One region of the Enterobacter pseudoroggenkampii genome, then DNA from elsewhere that is predicted to be linked to it. Evidence: predicted binding sites of a transcription regulator. Region 1 holds the regulator's gene; the other holds the start of a gene.
What was found. The regulator Fur, encoded in region 1, represses iron uptake genes when iron is present. The targets are predictions, from matches to a motif close to ATAATAATGAGAACNACTATCAA.
Positions count from the first base shown of each region.

Region 2: OTG14_RS12240 (Nramp family divalent metal transporter) is a predicted target of Fur. The motif match lies at 3,468-3,490, and genes of this name have one in related genera.

Region 1 covers NZ_JAPMLV010000001.1:406,251-413,684, forward strand. Annotated here, with positions in the region: gene nagE (N-acetylglucosamine-specific PTS transporter subunit IIBC) at 1-1,498, shown strand, start outside; gene glnS (glutamine--tRNA ligase) at 1,668-3,335, shown strand; gene chiP (chitoporin ChiP) at 3,782-5,179, shown strand; gene chiQ (ChiQ/YbfN family lipoprotein) at 5,227-5,556, shown strand; gene fur (ferric iron uptake transcriptional regulator) at 5,653-6,099, opposite strand; gene fldA (flavodoxin FldA) at 6,390-6,920, opposite strand; gene ybfE (LexA regulated protein) at 7,076-7,363, opposite strand.
Region 2 covers NZ_JAPMLV010000001.1:2,509,327-2,516,760, forward strand. Annotated here, with positions in the region: gene ipdC (indolepyruvate decarboxylase) at 1-492, opposite strand, end outside; gene mgrA (L-glyceraldehyde 3-phosphate reductase) at 680-1,678, shown strand; gene OTG14_RS12235 (DUF2502 domain-containing protein) at 1,806-2,156, shown strand; gene OTG14_RS12240 (Nramp family divalent metal transporter) at 2,190-3,428, opposite strand; gene OTG14_RS12245 (NupC/NupG family nucleoside CNT transporter) at 3,777-4,964, shown strand; gene OTG14_RS12250 (sensor domain-containing phosphodiesterase) at 5,010-7,199, opposite strand; tRNA gene OTG14_RS12255 (tRNA-Ala) at 7,415-7,434, opposite strand, start outside.

The sequences.
Region 1 (7,434 bases):
GCCGATGATCTTCGACGGTCTGGTGAACTTCGGTGAGCACATCCAGAAACTGGGTTCTGTCGGTGCGGGCGTGTACGCGTTCTTTAACCGTCTGCTGATCCCGGTCGGTCTGCACCACGCGCTGAACTCTGTATTCTGGTTCGATGTTGCCGGTATTAACGATATTCCTAACTTCCTGGGTGGCGCACAGTCCATCGAAGCAGGTAAAGCGGTTGTCGGTATCACCGGTCGTTACCAGGCTGGCTTCTTCCCGATCATGATGTTTGGTCTGCCGGGAGCTGCGCTGGCTATCTACCACTGCGCACGTCCAGAGAACAAAGCGAAAGTGCTGGGTATCATGATGGCGGGGGCGTTCGCGGCCTTCTTCACCGGTATCACCGAGCCGCTGGAGTTCTCCTTCATGTTCGTGGCGCCAGTTCTGTATGTGATCCACGCTGTGCTGACCGGTATCTCCGTGTTCATCGCTGCCAGCATGCACTGGATTGCCGGTTTCGGCTTCAGTGCGGGTCTGGTGGATATGGTGCTTTCTTCCCGTAACCCGCTGGCAACACACTGGTGGATGCTGATTCCACAAGGTCTGGTGTTCTTCGCGATCTACTACATGGTGTTCCGTTTCACTATCACCAAATTCAACCTGATGACCCCGGGTCGTGAGCTGGCCGTGGCCGGTAGCGAAGCGGATGGTCAGGATGTGAACGTGAGCGGTGCTCAGGATCAGGACGTTTCAGGTCTGGCGCGTCAGTACATCGCCGCTGTTGGCGGTTCTGACAACCTGACTGGTATCGACGCCTGTATCACCCGTCTGCGTCTGAACGTGAAAGATTCTTCCCTGGTGAACGAAGCGCTGGCCAAACGTCTGGGTGCTTCCGGTGTTATCCGCCTGAACAAAACCAGCGTGCAGATTATCGTTGGCTTCGTGGCAGAGAAAATTGCTAACGCCATGAAAACCACCGGTCCGGTAGCCGCAGCAGAAGCTTCTGCCGCACCTGCCGCCGCGCCAGCGGCTGCAAAACCGCAGGCAGTACCTAACGCCAAAACGGTAGCCGCGCTGGTTTCACCGGTAACCGGTGAAGTCGTTGCGATTGAGCAAGTGCCTGACGAAGCCTTCGCCAGCAAAGCGGTCGGTGACGGTGTGGCGGTGAAACCAACGGAAAAAACCGTTGTGTCTCCGGCGGCTGGTACCATCGTGAAAATCTTCAACACCAACCACGCGTTCTGCCTCGAAACCGAAAATGGTGCGGAGATCGTTGTCCATATGGGTATCGATACCGTTGCGCTGAACGGTCAGGGCTTTACTCGCCTGGTGGAAGAGGGCGCTGAAGTGGTGGCAGGGCAGCCGATTCTGGAAATGGATCTGGACTTCCTGAACGCCAACGCGCGCTCCATGATAAGCCCGGTGGTTTGCAGCAACATTGACGACTTCAGCGGTCTGGTCATCCAGGCGAAAGGTCAGGTTGTTGCGGGTCAAACACCGCTATATGAGATTAAAGGCAAGTAATCGCTCCTGAGTAGAGTCATGCCTTAAGCGGCGGGGGATATCCTCCGCCGCTTTTTTTTGCAGCAAATGCCCCCATTATTTTCTTCAGAGACGTTTTAAGGGTTGTCACTACGTCCGGCTTATAAGATCATACGCCGTTATACGTTGTTTACGCTTTGAGGAATCCACGATGAGTGAGGCAGAAGCCCGCCCGAGTAACTTTATTCGTCAGATCATCGATGAAGATCTGGCCAGTGGTAAGCACACCACAATCCATACCCGTTTCCCGCCGGAGCCGAACGGCTACCTGCACATCGGGCATGCAAAATCTATCTGCCTGAACTTTGGCATTGCCCAGGACTACCAGGGCCAGTGCAACCTGCGTTTCGATGACACCAACCCAGTAAAAGAAGACATCGAATACGTTGAGTCCATTAAGAACGACGTGCAGTGGCTGGGCTTCAACTGGTCTGGCGACATCTGCTACTCCTCTGACTATTTCGATCAGCTGTACGCCTATGCGGTAGAGCTTATCAACAAAGGTCTGGCGTATGTCGACGAGCTGTCTGCTGACGAAATCCGCGAATACCGCGGTACGCTGACCGCGCCGGGCAAAAACAGCCCGTTCCGCGATCGCAGCGTGGAAGAGAACCTGGCGCTGTTTGAAAAAATGCGTGCCGGCGGCTTCGAAGAAGGCAAAGCGTGCCTGCGTGCCAAAATCGACATGGCGTCTCCGTTCATCGTGATGCGCGATCCGGTGCTGTACCGCATCAAGTTCGCAGAACACCACCAGACCGGTAACAAGTGGTGCATCTACCCGATGTACGACTTTACCCACTGCATCAGCGATGCGCTGGAAGGCATCACTCACTCGCTGTGTACGCTGGAGTTCCAGGATAACCGTCGTCTGTACGACTGGGTGCTGGATAACATCACCATTCCTGTGCACCCGCGCCAGTACGAGTTCTCTCGTCTGAATCTGGAATACACCGTGATGTCCAAGCGTAAGCTGAACCTGCTGGTGACCGACAAGCACGTTGAGGGCTGGGATGACCCGCGTATGCCGACCATCTCCGGTCTGCGCCGTCGTGGTTACACCGCGGCGTCAATCCGTGAATTCTGCAAGCGTATCGGCGTGACCAAGCAGGATAACACCATTGAGATGGCTTCCCTGGAATCCTGCATTCGTGAAGATCTCAACGAAAACGCCCCGCGCGCGATGGCGGTTATCGACCCGGTGAAACTGGTCATCGAAAACTATCCGCAGGGTGAAAGCGAGCTGGTCTCCATGCCTAACCATCCGAACAAACCGGAAATGGGAAGCCGTGACGTGCCGTTCAGCGGCGAGATCTGGATTGACCGCGCTGACTTCCGCGAAGAAGCCAACAAGCAGTACAAGCGTCTGGTGCTGGGTAAAGAAGTGCGTCTGCGTAATGCTTACGTCATCAAAGCCGAGCGCGTTGAAAAAGATGCGGAAGGGAATATCACCACCATCTTCTGTTCTTATGACGCTGAAACGCTGAGCAAAGATCCTGCTGACGGCCGTAAAGTGAAGGGCGTTATCCACTGGGTGAGCGCATCCCACGCGCTGCCGGTAGAAATTCGTCTGTACGATCGTCTGTTCAGCGTGCCTAACCCGGGTGCGGCGGAAGACTTCCTGGCGACCATCAACCCGGAATCGCTGGTGATCAAGCAGGGTTATGCGGAACCTTCTCTGAAAGCCGCTGAAGCGGGCAAAGCGTTCCAGTTCGAACGTGAAGGTTACTTCTGCCTGGACAGTCGTTACAGCACCGCGGAAAAACCAGTATTTAACCGTACTGTAGGTCTGCGTGATACCTGGACGAAGATCGGCGAATAATATTGCTGCTCTGGTCAATGAGAGACAAACGCCGCACTGTGCGGCGTTTTTTTATATAACGATCAGGGTATTAAGCCAGGGCCTAAAGAGGTGTCATGAAAATATCAGGTCAATGAGGTGCTACTTATTTTTTAAAAAAAAGTTTGTGCCATTGCGAAAATCAAAAATGTTACATAAAAGGAAAGAGATACCACGTCTACCCACTGAAATACCTGATAATTCCCCATCATTCCTCGCCTTCCCGTAAATGTTACAAAGCACTACCAATTATGTGCACTTCGTCATAATCCTGACTTTTGTCCGCTAAAAAGCATTGATAATTCGCGTCGCGAAAAATAACCTAAAGACGGTAGTTAATTCGAGGGTATTTAAAACTACCCCTGACCATTTGGTCTTTTTTATTTACGCCGTTTCAGGCGTTTTAATTCGTCAAAGAGGAATAATCTATGCGTACGTTCAGTGGCAAACGTAGTGCGCTGGCGCTGGCTATTGCCGGTGTGACAGCAATGTCGGGACTTGTGATTGCGCCAGAGGCAAAAGCAGCGGGTTTCATCGAAGATTCTACCCTCACGGGCGGTATTTATTACTGGCAGCGTGAGCGTGACCGTAAAGACGTCACTGAAGATAAATACAAAACCAACCTTTCTCACTCCACCTGGAACGCCAACCTGGACTTCCAGTCAGGCTATGCCGCGGATATGTTCGGTCTGGATATTGCTGCGTTTACCGCGATTGAAATGGCGGAAAACGGCGACAGCGGCCACCCGAACGAAATCGCCTTCTCCTCCAGCAACAAAGCCTATGATGAAGACTGGTCCGGGGATAAGAGCGGTATAAGCCTTTACAAAGCCGCGGCGAAATTTAAATACGGTCCGGTATGGGCGCGCGGCGGTTATATTCAGCCAACTGGCCAGACTCTGTTAGCGCCACACTGGAGCTTTATGCCGGGTACCTATCAGGGTGCGGAAGCGGGGGCTAACTTTGACTACGGTGATGCGGGTGCGTTGAGCTTCTCCTATATGTGGACCAACGAGTACAAAGCGCCTTGGCACATCGAGATGGACAAGTTCTACCAGAACGATAAAAAAACCAAAGTCGATTACCTGCACTCGCTGGGCGCGAAATACGACTTCAAAAACGATCTGGTGCTTGAAGCGGCATTTGGTCAGGCACAAGGCTATATCGATCAGTACTTTGCCAAGGCCAGCTATAAGTTTGATGTCGCGGGTAGCCCGCTGAGTACCAGCTACCAGTTCTACGGTACGCGCGATAAAGTCAGTAACGGTGGGGTCAATGACATTTATGACGGCACCGCGTGGCTGCAGGCACTCACCTTCGGCTACAAGGTTGGTCAGGTTGATTTGCGTCTGGAAGGCACATGGGTGAAGGCGGAAGGGCAGCAGGGCTACTTCCTGCAGCGTATGACTCCGACCTACGCCTCCTCCAACGGCCGTCTTGATATCTGGTGGGATAACCGCTCAGACTTCAACGCCGACGGCGAGAAAGCGGTCTTCTTCGGTGCAATGTACGACCTGAAAAACTGGAACCTGCCTGGCTGGGCGGTGGGCGCTTCTTACGCTTACGCCTGGGACGCAAAACCTGCCGATATGGCAACACCGGACGCATACTACGATCCCAACTATCGCCTGAAAGAGTCTTCCTACAGCCTGGATGCAATCTATACCCTGCAGGATGGCCGCGCGAAAGGCACGATGTTCAAACTGCACTTCACCCAGTATGACAACCACTCCGATATCCCGAGCTATGCGGGCGGTTACGGCAACATCTTCCAGGATGAACGTGACGTGAAATTCATGGTTATCGCCCCATTCACCATCTTCTGATAAACGCACTGGCGGGCTGAGTCCCGCCGGTATGGAGACTGTATATGATGAAAAAAATCGTAGTCGTCGCGTTGCTGGCATCAGGGCTGGTGGCGTGTGCGCAGACTCAGGCACCAAAAGAGGACTCCCGCCTGAAGGAGGCATATAGCGCCTGCATTAATACTGCGGAAGGTTCGCCGGAAAAAATTGAAGCCTGTCAGAGCGTGCTAAACGTGCTGAAGAAAGAGAAAGCGCATGAGCAGTTCGCGACGCAGGAAAATGTCCGCGTAATGGATTACCAGGCCTGTATCCAGGCGCGTAAAACCGGTAACGATCAGGAAGTGGCGAAGCGTTGCGACCAGATTTGGAAAGAAATTCGAAGCAATAACAGTAAGTAACTCGCTGTTATCATGCCCGGTGGCGCTGCGCCACCGGGCATTTTTTTAGGCAAAAAAAAGCCAACCTTACGGCTGGCTCAGAGTATGAACACTTGTTTATTTCGCGTCGTGCGCGTGGTCGTCTTCGCGGCAATCGCCTTCAGCACAATGACCGTAAAGGTACAGGCTGTGGTTGGTCAGGCGGATGCCATGACGCGCGGCGATTTCACGCTGGCGTGATTCGATGGAATCATCGCTGAATTCAATGACCTTGCCGCAATCGAGGCAGATCAGGTGATCGTGGTGCTGCTGCTGGGTCAGTTCGAAAACAGATTTACCGCCTTCGAAATTATGACGGGTAACAATGCCCGCGTCATCAAACTGGTTCAGCACGCGATAGACGGTAGCCAGCCCAATCTCTTCACCCATGTCGATAAGACGTTTATAAAGGTCTTCCGCACTGACATGGTGATTGTCTGGACCCTGAAGCACTTCAAGGATTTTTAACCGAGGAAGCGTAACTTTCAGGCCAGCCTTCTTTAATGCGGTATTGTTGTCAGTCATGCGGAATCTGTCCTGTTGCTAAACGATTCACTTCTGTAGGAAGTGACAGAAAATGCACCTGGGATAATGCGTCTCATTATAGAACTGCCATGGCTAAATGAAAACTGCAAGTCTCAGGCAAAATATGCTTATAAAAATGGGGTATCACCAACAAACTTGCTCAATGGAAAACCACATTTTATCAGGGAGACATTGTACAGGTCTGGGCGAAAAAGTTAAAAGATTGTAGCGATTAATTTAATCGGTTTGACCTGGGGCATGGGCGCAACCGCAGTTGCGCCGCGAAATAATCAGGCGTTCAGAATATCGTCCAGGTGCAGTTCTTCACGGATCTGCTTCACCCACTTCTCAACACGCTCGGCGGTCAGTTCTGGCTGACGGTCTTCGTCGATGGCCAGACCCACGAAGTGATCGTCATCGGCCAGGCCTTTAGACGCTTCGAAGTGGTAACCGGCGGTCGGCCAGTGGCCTACAATAACCGCGCCATTCGGCTCAATGATGTCGCGGATGGTGCCCAGCGCGTCACAGAAGTATTCGGCGTAGTCTTCCTGATCGCCACAGCCAAACAGGGCGACCAGCTTACCGTTGAAGTCGACTTCTTCCAGCGTCGGGAAGAAATCATCCCAGTCGCACTGGGCTTCACCGTAGTACCAGGTTGGGATACCCAGCAGCAAAATGTCATAGCCTTCCAGATCTTCTTTGCTGCTCTTGGCGATGTCATGCACATCAGCAACGTCTTTACCGAGCTGTTTTTGAATGTTTTTTGCGATATTTTCGGTATTGCCGGTATCACTGCCAAAGAAAATGCCGATGATTGCCATGAGTAAAATAACCTCTTGAAACTTAATAGTATGGTGGCGCAATTCGGCCACGGATAAGGGCAATAATAGCAGAACTGGCAACCCTGCGGAAACAGCTATCGCGCAGGACTGCACTCTGTGCTACATGAAAAGGGCGATAAAGGGGATTTTCAGACTTATGCCTGGCCGCGTAACGTTTCAAGCTGAGCGATCAACATCTCTTCAATGAGTTCACTGCGGCTGATATTTCGCGCGTCGGCCAGCTCGTTCAGCGCATCGACGGCGTCGGCGTTAAGCTTCAGTTCGACACGCTTAAGCCCACGATTTTTATCGCGTTTAAGCTGGTTGCGTTTATTGATACGCAGCTGTTCATCGCGCGAAAGCGGATTCGTCTTGGGTCGTCCCGGGCGACGCTCATTCGCGAACAGATCTAGTGTCGTACGGTCCGTTTGTTCTTTGGCCATGATTCTGAGACTTCGGGGGAAACACGCCGCCCTGCTAATGCCCGGGCGATAAGCGCGCCATCATACATCAC
Region 2 (7,434 bases), 2.1 Mb from region 1:
ATAGCCGGGACGACGTTCCCGGAGCATGGTCGTTAATACCCGGTCGATTTCATAACAGGCGTTTTGTTCGGTCAGGATCGCCTGTGCAGCGGTGATCGGTTCGCTCATATGGTAAAAATGACGAAACTCACCGTCGCCCAGCGTATGGTGCAGCAGCTCACCTCTTTGCTGTGACGCCGTACCCGGCGCACCCACAATATGCAAGACCGGAACGTGCTCGGCGTAGCTGCCCGCAATGCCGTTCATGGCGCTTAACTCTCCTACGCCAAATGTCGTCAGCAGCGCGGCGAAGCCCTTACATCGGGCATATCCATCAGCGGCGTAAGAGGCGTTTAACTCGTTGGCACAGCCCACCCAACAGATATCCGGGCTGTCTATCACATGGTCGAGAAACTGCAGGTTATAGTCGCCCGGCACGCCAAACAGATGATCGGCTCCACAATCTGTAAGACGGTCCAGCAGGTAATCGGCGACGCAGTATGGGGTACGCATAAACAGGTATCCTTCTAATGTTTTGACCTCACCTTGAGTATTAAATAAGCGTGATGGCTGTCCAGAATTGGCGATAAGAAGACCATGGAAAGAATGCTTTACAAAAAAGGCTGCGCTATGCTGCTTTTTTTCACGTAGATGTAAACGCATACACTGATTTTTTACTTCAGCGCCAGAGGTTAAGAAAATGGGTTATCAGCCGGATAAAAATCGTTACGGGACAATGGAGTATCGCCGCTGCGGGCAAAGCGGGCTCAGGTTGCCCGCCATCTCGCTTGGGCTGTGGCATAACTTTGGTGACGCCACCCTTATCGAAAACAGCCGTCAACTTTTACAGCGTGCGTTCGATCTGGGCATTACGCATTTCGACCTTGCCAACAACTATGGCCCGCCGCCCGGATCCGCGGAACGTAATTTCGGCCGTATTTTGCAGGAGGATTTCCTGCCCTGGCGCGATGAGCTGATCGTCTCCACCAAAGCGGGTTATACCATGTGGGAGGGGCCTTACGGCGACTGGGGATCACGCAAATATCTGCTGGCAAGCCTCGATCAAAGCCTGAAGCGCATGGGGCTGGAGTATGTGGATATCTTCTATCATCACCGGCCAGATCCGGAAACGCCGCTGCAGGAAACCATGAAAGCGCTTGACCATGTGGTGCGCCAGGGAAAAGCCCTGTATGTCGGGTTATCCAACTACCCGGCGGTTCTGGCTCGCCAGGCGATTGATATCCTTAATGACCTCGGTACGCCCTGCCTGATCCACCAGCCGAAATACTCCCTCTTTGAACGTGCGCCGGAAGCGGGACTGCTGAACGTGCTGCAGGAAAAAGGGGTTGGCTGTATTCCCTTCTCGCCCCTGGCCGGCGGGCAACTGACCAACCGCTATCTGAACGGCATTCCGGCAGACTCACGCGCGGCAAGCGGCAGTAAGTTCCTTAACCCTGACCAGATAACCGAAGAGAAGCTGGAGAAGGTTAGAAAGCTGAATGCCATGGCGGAAGAGCGCGGCCAGAAGCTGTCCCAGATGGCGCTGGCCTGGGTATTACGCCATGAGAATGTGACGTCAGTACTGATTGGGGCAAGTAAAGCGGCGCAGATTGATGACGCCGTGGGCATGCTGGCAAACCGCCATTTCTCTGCGGAAGAACTGTCCCGTATAGAAGGCATTCTGAACAGCTCAAAATAGAACCACTTTTAGCAAAAAGTGCTCTCCCTCAGGAATTCGGAGTTGAGGCGATGAAACGAGGCTTTACCAACTCGTAAAATTGCGTTAACAGGCCCCACAAAGGCCCCGATCGTGAAGGAGAAAGAGTATGTTCAGGTCACTGATTCTTGCAGCGGTATTACTGGCTTCAGCCCCGCTGATCGCCACTGCGGGCGAAATCACCCTGTTGCCATCAGTAAAATTACAAATTGGCGATCGTGATGACTACGGCAGATACTGGGACGGTGGCTACTGGCGCGACCGTGACTACTGGAACCGTCACTATGAGTGGCGCGGAGACCGCTGGTGGAAACATGATAACGGCAGACACCGCGGCTGGTATAAAGACAGCGCCTACGAGCGTGGCTACCGTGAAGGGTGGAACGATCGTGATGACCGTCGCGGCGGCTGGGGTCGCGGCAAAGGTCACGGACATGGCCACCACGGTCATGACGACTAACAGCAAAAAGGAGCCTCACGGCTCCTTTTTCTTTTAGAGTCCCAACGCTGTGCCAATCAGCAGCCACAGGTTCAGCGCCACCACCACCACCACGATGGCCCACCCGGTCCGTTTCACCAGCGTTGAGTTGACCAGTTCACCCATCAGGTTTTTGTCGCTGGTAAAGATCAGCAGCGGCACCAGCGCCAGCGCGATACCAAAGCTCAGCAGCACCTGGCTCATGACCAGAATTCGCGTGGGGTCGAGCCCCATCAGAATCACAACAAATGACGGCAGCATGGTGACGGAGCGACGCACCCACAGCGGAATATGGAACCGGACAAACCCCTGCATCACCACCTGGCCTGCCAGCGTGCCCACCACCGTGGAAGAAAGACCGGCAGCCACCAGGCTAAGACCAAATATCGTGGCGGCAGCATGGCTCAGCAGCGGCTCCAGCGTGAGATACGCCTGGTCGAGATCGGCAATACCGGTGTGACCGTTAAAGTGGAAAGCGGCAGCTGCGGTAGCCATCATCGCCAGATTGACAAACCCGGCGATGGTCATGGCGATCGCCACGTCCCATTTGGTGGCGGAGTAACGCTCTTTGCGCGTCCCACCGTGGAGATGCTGCGTCAGCGAGGAGTGCAGGTAAATCACATGCGGCATGATGGTCGCCCCCAATACCCCGGCGGCCAGGAACACCGCTTCCGAGGTTGGCAGGCTTGGGATCGCCATCCCTTTAGCGAGCTGCGCCAGATTCGGCTGTGAGAAAATCAGCTCGACGATATAGGCCGCCGCGACAAACAGCAGCAGACCGCCAATGACCTTCTCCAGCGGCTTTTGACCCCGACGCTGTAGCATCAGGATCAGGAACGTGGCAATCCCGGTGAGTACCGCCCCCTGCAACAGCGACACGCCCAGAATCAGCTTAAAGCCGATCGCTGCGCCGATAAACTCAGCGAGGTCAGTGGCCATAGCGATGATTTCCGCCTGGATCCAGTAGAGCCAGACGGCCGGACGCGGATAATGGTCGCGAATTTGCTCCGCCAGGTTTTTGCCCGTGGCAATCCCCAGCTTTGCAGAGAGCATCTGAATCAGCATCGCCATCAGGTTAGCCCAGACGACCACCCACAGCAGCTTATAGCCGAAGCTGGCCCCGGCCTGAATATTGGTCGCAAAGTTACCTGGATCGATATAGCCAATGGCAGCGATGAACGCAGGTCCCATTAATGCGAACCGCAACTTGCGCGCGGCTCTGCCACTGCTACCCTCTACGCGACTGTTTGTCATTTCTGCCTCTGAAATATAGCCTTTGCTATGTTTAATGCTATCAAAATGAGAATGATTATCAAGTTCATTTGTGAAGTTTACAGTGATTTCTCTGATAGCTTTGAACGATAGACGGGCGGGTAAGTGGGGCGATCTAACAGAAACTGAAATCGCGCGCGCTTTTGTGAAGACTAGCACACAAACTTAACTTTTCACTCATTTACCTAACATAACAAAAATGTATTGTGGATCACTATTTTTGAGACTCGTCACAGGATGTAACTATAGTGTGTCCTCGATCTCGTTTTCTTTTCGCTTGTTACATAGAATGTGCACGAAAATTAAACCTGCCTCATATTTGGAGCAAATATGGACCGCGTCCTTCATTTTGTCCTGGCACTTGTTGTCGTTACTGCACTTGCATTGCTGGTCAGCACAGACCGCAAAAAAATTCGTATCCGTTATGTTGTCCAGCTGCTGGTCATTGAAGTTTTACTTGCGTGGTTCTTCCTGAACTCCAACGTAGGCCTCGGCTTCGTAAAAGGCTTCTCCGAAATGTTCGAAAAACTGCTCGGATTCGCCAATGAAGGGACCAACTTTGTCTTCGGTAAAATGAACGACGAAGGTCTGGCGTTCTTCTTCCTGAAGGTTCTCTGCCCAATCGTCTTCATCTCCGCACTGATCGGTATTCTGCAGCACATCCGCGTTCTGCCGTTCATTATTCGTGGAATTGGCTTCCTGTTATCCAAAGTGAACGGCATGGGCAAGCTGGAATCCTTTAACGCCGTCAGTTCCCTGATCCTCGGTCAGTCTGAGAACTTCATCGCGTATAAAGATATTCTCGGCAAAATGTCCCGCAACCGCATGTACACCATGGCAGCAACCGCAATGTCTACCGTTTCCATGTCTATCGTGGGCGCGTATATGACCATGCTGGAGCCAAAGTATGTTGTTGCGGCGTTGGTTCTGAACATGTTCAGCACCTTTATCGTTCTGTCGCTGATCAACCCGTACCGCGTTGACGCCAGCGAAGAGAACATCCAGATGTCAAACCTGCACGAAGGCCAGAGCTTCTTCGAAATGCTGGGTGAGTACATTCTGGCCGGTTTCAAAGTGGCGATTATCGTTGCCGCCATGCTGATCGGCTTCATTGCGCTGATTTCTGGCCTGAACGCCCTGTTCGCCGCGGTGCTGGGTATCTCCTTCCAGGGGATTCTGGGCTACATCTTCTACCCTGTTGCATGGGTGATGGGTGTTCCGGCTCACGAAGCGCTGCAGGTGGGCAGTATCATGGCAACCAAGCTGGTTTCTAACGAATTCGTTGCGATGATGGATCTGCAGAAAATTGCCAGCACGCTTTCTCCGCGCGCGGAGGGCATTCTGTCCGTGTTCCTGGTCTCCTTCGCTAACTTCTCGTCCATCGGGATTATCGCGGGTGCGATTAAAGGTCTGAACGAAGAACAGGGTAACGTGGTTTCTCGCTTTGGCCTGAAGCTGGTTTACGGCTCTACGCTGGTGAGCGTCCTGTCTGCTTCCATCGCGGCACTGGTACTGTAACGTTTACCGTTAAACAAAAAACCGGGAGCCTGGCTCCCGGTTTTTTTATGCCCGCAACTCTTCCAGCGGTTTGGGTTTACCTATCAGGTAGCCCTGCAGGTAATCCACGCCGAAGCGAAGCAGCATCTCCCGCTGCTCAGGTGTTTCTACATATTCCGCCACAACGCACAGCGATTTCGTCTTCGCCAGATTACACATCGACTGGACGATCATCGCATCCATATCGTCGGTACAAATGTCTTTAACAAAACAGCCGTCAATTTTAATGATATCTGCCTGCAGGCGTCTGAGACGCTCGTAGTTGGCGTAGCCAGTACCAAAATCATCAATGGCAATCCGGAAACCGTAATCCCGCAGCTGCTGAATATTGTGGATGCTGCAGCCAGAGTTTGAGAAGGCCTGCTCTTCGGTGATCTCAATCACGACGGCCTGCGGCGCAACGCCGTAGCGTTCAAAGAGCGCGCAAATCTCGTTCGCCACCTCTTTTTGCATCAGCGTGAGCGGCATCAGATTGACGGAAAAACGGGCGCCAGCCTGCGTTGCAGGGTGATCGCGCAGCCACACCAGTAATTTTTCCATGACGCACATATCAAACCGATGGCTGAGGTTGAACTGGGCAATCAGCGGAATAAAGCGGTCAGGGGTGAAGATCTCGCCCTCGCTCTCCATACGCGCCAGGATTTCGTAATACCCGCTCCCGTCCGCCTTCTGGATCGGTTGCGCGTATAAATGGAACTGCCCCGCCTCAAGGGCATGCTTAATTCGCGCCAGCATCAGGACACGCTCTGTCGTTTGGCCTGATGCCGCCTCAAGGCTATTCGTGAGCGCGAGAACGTTTTGCTCTCCGCAGGCCTGCTCTGCCAGCCAGCTCAGCTGTCCCAGCGTGTGATGCAGCTTTTCGCCGTTTTCGACCATTCCCCAGGACGCGCCAAATTCAATATCCAGCCCGGTGTTGTTCCAGAAAATCTTACGGCTGTTCAGCCGATCGACCATGTGCTGGAGACGCTCGGCGGTTCCCGGCCCCAGTAATACCAGCACCAGTTCGCTTCCCGGAAGCTGGAAGAGCGTCTCATCTTTCTGCAAAAGCGGCTGTAGCGACGTGGCGATCGTACGTTTGCAGTGGACCCGCATGATAATCCCGTAGTGGCGGCTCAAAAACTCCAGGTTATCCATACGCAGAATGCACACTTTGGCATCCGGATGAATCTCGAGGTAATCCTCCAGCGCACGAATATTGGGCAAACCGGTCAGCGGATCGGTCAGCGCCCTGCCCTGCCAGCCCCGTTTCAGCCACTCGCTGCGCTGGTAAATTCGTGACATGTAAAGCAGACAGATAGCAAAAGAGATAAGCACGGACAGGATAAAAGAGAGCGAATGGCCCGATTCCACTCCGTTAAGGAAGTTGTAGTTGTAGGTCAACAGCAGGAGCGCGGATGCCGCCCACAGCAGAGAGATAAGCGCATAGGTCAGGCGGCTTATCGCTAAGGTAAAAAGAATAAAAATCAGCGGCATCAAGTAGCCCGCAATGACCGGTGATTCAAAAGGACCACATAAAATGACGAGAATGAAGCCTAAAAGCGTCAGCCAGACAAAAATAAATAATAGATTCTTGTGATTAAACACGGGCTTCACGCTTCGCCGCCAGAAGGTCATGGCATAACGAGGATTAATTATCATTCTTAATGGGTAATAGAACATCATGGTAAAAATCAATGCCGCACATATCAGGCTTTGTATATCCACAACGTTATAAATTACCGTTCCTTCGCCGAAAAAGGTGGAAATAGTCACCGGAAAATCAAACAAATAGCCTGCCATATACATCGACAGTTTAATACCTAATGGCACAATAAAACCGAGCCAGAATATACGTAGCCCGATGTTCTTGTTAGGGATGCTGTGACGCCAGCGCTTGCCCAGCATGAGGCGCAGCAGGCCGCACGCCGCGAACAGCGCAAAGGTCTGACAGAACAGTAAAACTGAATATTGTAGCGGTGCTAAATTAACATAAAATAAATTAGTGACAGTAAAACCTAACACAATGGGAAGAATTGCCCTGCGCCCAAATAGCAGAATTACTGCCAGCATCACGCTTAGCGGTAGCCATGCTAAATAAACGTCGTGACCATTAACCATTGCGCGGGGGGAGAGATAACGGGAGACAGGTACCGCAATCAGACAAAGTGTCAGGGCAATTATAAATATCTTTACATTATTGTACGTTTTTCTATTCATTAAGCTGATGAGTATATTATCCGTTCGAATCATTGACCGGGTGGATAATAGGTTTATTAATTGCACGAATCAAGTTCAAGTCTATTTATAGACTGCTTTATTGATGTCGATTGAGGTGAGGTACGAGAATACCTTCTTTTTGATAACAAAATACGGGAGAGTGTGTTACAAACACATAAAAAAAACCCTCGTCTTTTGACGAGGGTTTACAATTTTGGTGGAGCTAAGCGGGATC